2 regions of the Serratia sp. GW822-FHT06D09 genome follow, and region 1 is predicted to be linked to the other one. Evidence: predicted binding sites of a transcription regulator. Region 1 holds the regulator's gene; the other holds the start of a gene.
What was found. Region 1 encodes LexA, which represses DNA repair genes until DNA is damaged. Its sites were predicted from a motif close to TNCTGTATGTACATACAGNA; they were not measured.
Positions count from the first base shown of each region.

Region 2: the regulator LexA is predicted to act here: its motif matches at 2,106-2,125, upstream of sulA (SOS-induced cell division inhibitor SulA).

Region 1 is NZ_JBXALO010000004.1:63,110-66,518, forward strand. It holds gene plsB (glycerol-3-phosphate 1-O-acyltransferase PlsB) at 1-1,353, opposite strand, end outside; gene AC1RKG_RS11285 (diacylglycerol kinase) at 1,502-1,870, shown strand; gene lexA (transcriptional repressor LexA) at 1,992-2,600, shown strand; gene dinF (MATE family efflux transporter DinF) at 2,702-3,409, shown strand, end outside.
Region 2 is NZ_JBXALO010000002.1:549,223-552,631, reverse strand. It holds gene yccS (YccS family putative transporter) at 1-1,254, shown strand, start outside; gene AC1RKG_RS06285 (TfoX/Sxy family DNA transformation protein) at 1,255-1,914, opposite strand; gene sulA (SOS-induced cell division inhibitor SulA) at 2,147-2,653, shown strand; gene ompA (porin OmpA) at 3,012-3,409, shown strand, end outside.

The DNA of each region.
Region 1 (3,409 bases):
CATCTGCAGCAGGCTCTCTTTTTCCTTGGTGGCGCCACGCAGCTCTTTGGCGTAGGTACCCACTTCCATCACGTGCTCGTAACCGATGTAGATCGGCACTAGCGTGATAGGGCGGGCCCCGCCGCGCAGCATAGCCTGAATGGTCATCGACAGGGTGCCGGTCTTCGGCTCCAGCAAACGCCCGGTACGGGAACGCCCGCCTTCGACAAAATATTCCACCGAGTAACCGCGGGTAAACAGCTCGCCGAGGTATTCACGGAACACCGTCGAGTACAGCTTGTTGCCTTTGAAGGTCCGGCGGATAAAGAACGCGCCCAGGCGGCGGAAGATCGGCCCGGCCGGCCAGAAGTTGAGGTTAATACCGGCAGCAATGTGCGGCGGCACCAGGCCCTGGTGGTACAACACATAGGACAACAGCAGATAGTCCATGTGGCTGCGGTGACAGGGCACATACACGATCTCGTGGCCGTCCTGCGCCAGCTGACGCACGCGTTCGGCGTTGGTGACGTTGATGCCCTGATACAAGCGGTTCCAGGTCCAGCTCAGCACGCGGTCGGAAAGGCGCACCGTCTCGTAAGAGAAGTCGGCGGCAATCTCTTCCATCAATGCAATGGCATTTTGCTGGGCTTTTTCGTGGGAGATCTTTTTACTGCGCGCTTCGTCTTCGACCGCTTTTTCGATCGCTTTGGACGCCAACAGCTTGTTGAACAGGTCCTGACGGGCCGGCAGGCTTGGGCCTACGGCGGCCAGACGCTGACGTGAGAAGTGCATCCGGGCTACGCGAGCCAGCTTTTGCGCGATGATCTTGTCCGTACCGTGCTCGGTCGCCATGCGGCGCAGCGAAACGGTATTGGAGAAGCGCACAAAGCTATCGCGGCCGAGCCACAGCACGGCGAAGAATTTCTGCACGCCATTTAGCAAGCGCAGATGCGGTGTGCCGTGGCCTTCGCGCCCCGGAGAGCGGCCAAACATCACCGAAACCGGCAGCATCTGAATATCGAGATCCGGGTTACTGCGGTGCAGATCCAGATAGTCGTGGAACAGTTTTACCGACTCTTCTTTCGGCGTGTAGTAGCGGAATACGCGCGGGCCGTCGTGAATAAACACGTGGCTGGGCAGCACGGTGCCGTCTATTTCCAGCGGTTCGAGAGGATCGGGCAAATCCTGCGCCAGGCACTGGGTGCGCAGCGTCAGTAAATCCGCCTTGGAATTATAAGGTAAAACATACAAAATCGGCCGTGAGGGATCCAACCCTAACTCCGTGACCGGATCTGAAGGGATAACCTTACTTCTTACCAACAATTTGAGTGGTAAATTCAATAGTTTATAATAAATTTTACGCCAACCTGACATAACAACGTGAAGCCTCTTGTTAGCAATGCGCCGCAAGCATACCAGAAACCGGGTAGCAGATCTGTGGTGTTGGAAAACCGGGAGCCGTGAGCGCTTCCTGGCCTAGACTGTTTAATTATGACTTACCTCTGCGAAAGGCACTAAAAACATGACGAACCAAGCAACCGGCCTGACCCGTATTATTAAAGCCGCCGGCTACTCTTATAAAGGTTTTTCCGCTGCCTGGCAGCACGAAGCGGCGTTCCGCCAGGAGTTGGTGGTGACCGTGCTGGCTATCATACTGGCGATTTGGCTGGACGTGGGTGCGATAGCGCGCATTTTACTGATTGGGTCGGTGGTGCTGGTGATGATTGTCGAGATGCTCAACAGCGCGATTGAGGCGATTGTTGACCGGGTGGGGACCGAGTATCACGAGCTGTCCGGCCGGGCCAAGGATATGGGGTCGGCGGCAGTTTTGCTGGCGGTTATTTTGGCGCTGTTTGTTTGGGCCGCGGTCCTGTGGCAGCACTTTGTCTGAGCAGAGCAAGCTCGTTGCGATCCGGGTCGCTAATCCCTGATTTTTATTCATTCTTCGGTTCCCAAGCCGCACTTACCTGTATATACTCACAGCAAGACTGTATAAACAAACAGGGGGCGGAATGAAAGCACTAACTACCAGACAGCAAGAGGTCTATGATCTGATTCGCGATCATATTTCGTCCACTGGCATGCCGCCGACGCGTGCCGAGATCGCCATGCGTCTGGGGTTCCGTTCGCCAAATGCCGCAGAAGAACATCTGAAAGCGCTGGCGCGTAAAGGCGTCATCGAAATCGTCTCCGGCGCTTCGCGCGGCATTCGGTTGCTGATGGAAGATGAAGAGGGTTTACCGCTGATTGGCCGCGTGGCTGCCGGTGAGCCGCTGCTGGCGCAGCAGCATATCGAAGGTCACTACAAGGTGGATCCTTCCCTGTTCAAACCGAGCGCGGATTTCCTGCTGCGGGTTAACGGTATGTCGATGCGTGATATCGGTATTCTGGACGGTGATCTGCTGGCGGTGCATAAAACTCAGGACGTGCGTAATGGCCAGGTGGTTGTGGCGCGCATCGAAGATGAAGTTACGGTCAAGCGGCTGAAAAAGCACGGTAACGTGGTTGAGCTGCTACCGGAAAACAGTGAGTTCCAGCCGATTGTGGTTGATCTGCGTCAGCAGAACTTCACCATTGAAGGCTTGGCGGTCGGCGTGATCCGCAACGGCGACTGGGTTTAACCCATAAGCCTGCACGCTGCCCTTTGATTTAAATCGCCCCAGCTCTGGGGCGATGTCATTTCTGACCGATTAAAACCGCATTGCCACGGGAACATTTCACTATGCGCCTGCTCTCCGCCTTCACCAGCGATACCGATAAAGCCTTGTGGCGCCTGGCGCTGCCAATGATCTTCTCCAATATCACCGTGCCGTTGCTTGGGCTGGTGGATACCGCAGTGATCGGTCACCTCGACAGCCCTGTTTATCTGGGCGGTGTGGCGGTAGGAGCCATGGCGACCAGCTTCCTGTTCATGCTGTTGTTGTTCCTGCGTATGAGCACCACCGGTCTGACTGCGCAGGCTCTGGGCGCACAAAACCCACAGGGATTGGCGCGCGCCTTTATGCAACCGCTGCTGCTGGCGGCGTTGGCCGGTGTGGCCATTGTCTTGCTGCGCCATCCGCTGATCGAACTGGCGCTGAAAATCGTCGGTGGCGACGAGGCGGTGCTGGAGCAGGCCCGATTATTCCTCGAGATCCGCTGGCTGAGCGCACCGGCGGCATTGGCGAACATGGTTATCCTGGGCTGGCTGCTTGGCGTGCAATACGTACGTGCGCCGGTGATCCTGCTGATTGTCGGCAACTTATTGAATATTGTACTGGATATCTGGCTGGTGATGGGGCTGGGCTGGAACGTGCAAGGTGCGGCGACGGCGACCGCTATTTCTGAGTATGCCACGCTGCTGCTGGGCTTATGGCTGTCCTGGCGGGTCATGCGCCTGCGTGGCATTTCCATGCCGATGCTGCGCACTGCCTGGCGTGGCAACCTGCGG
Region 2 (3,409 bases), on a different contig from region 1:
TTGATGCGGCAAAAGTATCAGCATAACGTTCGCTTCGAACCGGCCTTTGCCCGCATTGATGAAGCTTTAGCGCGCGTTACCCTGACCCCGGAAAATCGCGAGTTGACCAAGGCGCTGTCGCACCTGTTGAAAAATTTGCGCGCGATTGACGCACAGCTGGCAAATATTGAATCCGAACAGGCATTGGCCAACGGCCAGGTGGAAGAGAACAGCCTGTCGGATGACCGGCTCACCGGCTGGAGCGATATTCGCTTGCGCATCAGCCGCCATCTGACGCCGCAATCGGCCTTGTTCCGCCATGCCATTCGCATGTCTGTGGTGCTGTGTATTGGTTATGCCTTTATTCAATTTACTGGGATGCAGCATGGCTATTGGATCCTGTTAACCAGCCTGTTTGTCTGCCAACCCAACTACAACGCCACTCGCCGCAGGCTGGCATTGAGGATAATCGGCACACTGGCCGGTATTCTTGTCGGGCTGCCAATCCTCTATTTTGTGCCCTCGGTGGAAGGCCAACTCGTGCTGATTGTGATTAGCGGCGTTTTGTTTTTTGCTTTTCGCACCGTGCAGTACGCACATGCCACCATGTTTATCACCCTGTTGGTATTGCTGTGCTTTAACCTGCTGGGCGAAGGTTTCGAAGTCGCCGCGCCGCGCGTTTACGACACGCTGCTGGGTTGCGCCATCGCTTGGGCCGCAGTTAGCTTTATCTGGCCTGACTGGAAGTTCCGGCAATTACCCACGGTGGTCAGTAAGACGCTGAACGCCAACTGCCGTTATCTGGATGCCATTTTGGTGCAATACCATCAGGGAAAAGACAACGGCCTGTCCTACCGTATCGCTCGGCGGGATGCGCACAACAGTGACGCGGAGCTGGCATCGGTGATTTCAAATATGTCTGCCGATCCCAAAGCCAATAAAGACGTTCAGGATGCGGCCTTCCGTCTGCTGTGTTTGAACCACACCTTATTGAGTTATATCTCGGCGTTGGGGGCACACCGTGAACGCCTGAATAATCCTGCGACCCTGGATCTGCTGAATGATGCTGTCTGTTATGTCGATGGCGCCCTGCATCAAGAAGAGCAGGACAGTGGGCGCATCACTCAGGCGTTGGAAAGCCTGGCTGAACGAATTCAACACGCGGCGCCGGAACCGGAAAGCAAAGATCAATTGGTGTTGCAGCAGATTGGGCTGGTGATTGAGCTCTTGCCGGAACTCACGATGCTGAATGCGCAAATAGGTAAATCGGCATAATCATTCAGGGCCTTTCATAAGGCCCTGGACTCTTGGGTTATGGCCGTGGCTAAGCAACATCATGGTGCGCTCAAACCAGTGCGTCAGCTCGCTGCGTAATTCCGAAGGCAAAGCGGCGTGATGATAGCCGGCGATGGCCCCGCCTAATGAAAGCAGCACCCGCAACCCCAAATTTTTTTGCTGCTGCAGTAGCCGAAGATAACTGCGCTTGGCCCCGTTTAACCGCAAATCATAAACATTACGAATACCGGCTCGCCACAGCAAACGTTCCATATTGATGTCGATATTCGGTAAGGTTTTTAACCGACTCTGGTTGTCCGCTTTAATCTCTTGCTCCCGACGCGCTTCGCGAATGGCCTGCCAGGCTAACCCAACCAGTTCATCCCTATCACGCCACAAGGTCTCATCTACCCAGTAATAGCGCATAGTGATAGGCACACCGCGTTTGGAGTAAACCATATTGACCATACCGCGTGAGCGAAAGACCGATTCCAGCCCCTCCGTAGCGCGAAGATAAAGCTCTCCTTCAGCGATAACCGCGAACATGATGCCGTCGGCCAGTACCCCGTAGCCCCCGAACTGCGAGCGAGTAGTGATAGTGCCCAATGCGCAAAAACAGGCCTTGGCCTGTGCGATCCTTCCCATTGATTTCCCTTTCATAACGTCCTCCTGGTGTGGGTTAGCGTTCTATCATTTCCCGTATCAATGAAATAAAACTAACGTGAACAAGTAATTAGAAAAATACGCACTATCCATGGGCATGCCAATCACAAAACTCTGCCGTATAAAAAATGATCGCAATTATGCGAGGTGCTACGAAGATTTGGGTTGATCTTACTGACAACTGGATGTACTGTATAAACATACAGTGACACTACGGGCGGGATACTTTATGCGTACTCAATCACTCTACAAAACCCATTTCAGCCACACCTCTTTTGCGGTGAACAATGCTGCAGAAAACACAGATGCCGGCAACAAAAATGGCCTTATCAGTGAACTTGTTTACAACGAGCATCAGCCCGCAGTGGCGCAATTGTTGCTGCCTTTGCTACAGCAGTTGGGCATGCAGTCGCGCTGGTTGTTATGGCTGACCCCACAGCAAAAGCTGAGTAAAAGGTGGCTACAGCAGTCCGGCCTGCCGGTTGGGAAAGTGGTGCAGCTGAGCCAAATCAGTCCGCTGGACACGGTCGAAGCGATGGAAAAAGCGTTACTGACGGGAAATTACAGTGTCGTACTCGGCTGGTTACCCGATCTTACGGAAGAAGATCGTCTAAAATTAAGACGCGCGGCAGAATTAGGTAACGCTTATGGGTTCATTATGCGTCCTCAACGTGACATAAACCCGATTCACGGACAGTGTTCCACCCTAAAAATTCACTCTTCTTTGTATCATTAAGTAAATTTAGGATTTTTCCCATCATTTTCATCGTTCTTCAAGGGAACCTTTATGGGATCAGGGGAAAAGCGAGTGCGGCTGCGGTTCCGCGGCCCAAAACGAAGGCTGGATTGCTCGTTTTTTTGCCGGTTAATGTTAGTAAATATGTACGATTCCGCGTTTTTTTTTAGAGCTTTATCACATCACACTTGTAACTTTCGCGCCACGTTGTAGACTTTACATCGCCAAGGTTGCTCTATAACGCCAGATAAACTGGCCGAGTAACAAACGAGGGCTCAAACCTTGGCGAAGGAATTTAACCAAGGGCTTAAAACAGCTTTAAAGCTCATTGCCTATTTGGATGATAACGAGGCGCAAAATGAAAAAGACAGCTATCGCATTAGCAGTGGCACTGGCTGGTTTCGCTACCGTAGCGCAAGCCGCCCCAAAAGATAATACCTGGTACACCGGTGCTAAACTGGGCTGGTCCCAGTACCATGACACTGGTTTCTACGGCAACGGTTACCAGAATGGTATCGGCAATGGTCCGAACCATAAAGATCAACTGGGTGCTGGCGCGTTCCTGGGTTACCAGGCGAACCAATACCTGGGCTTCGAGCTGGGCTATGACTGGCTTGGCCGTATGCCTTACAAAGGCAGCGTGAACAACGGTGCTTTCAAAGCACAGGGCGTTCAACTGGCAGCTAAACTGAGCTACCCAATCATCGACGATCTGGACATCTACACTCGTCTGGGTGGTATGGTATGGCGTGCAGA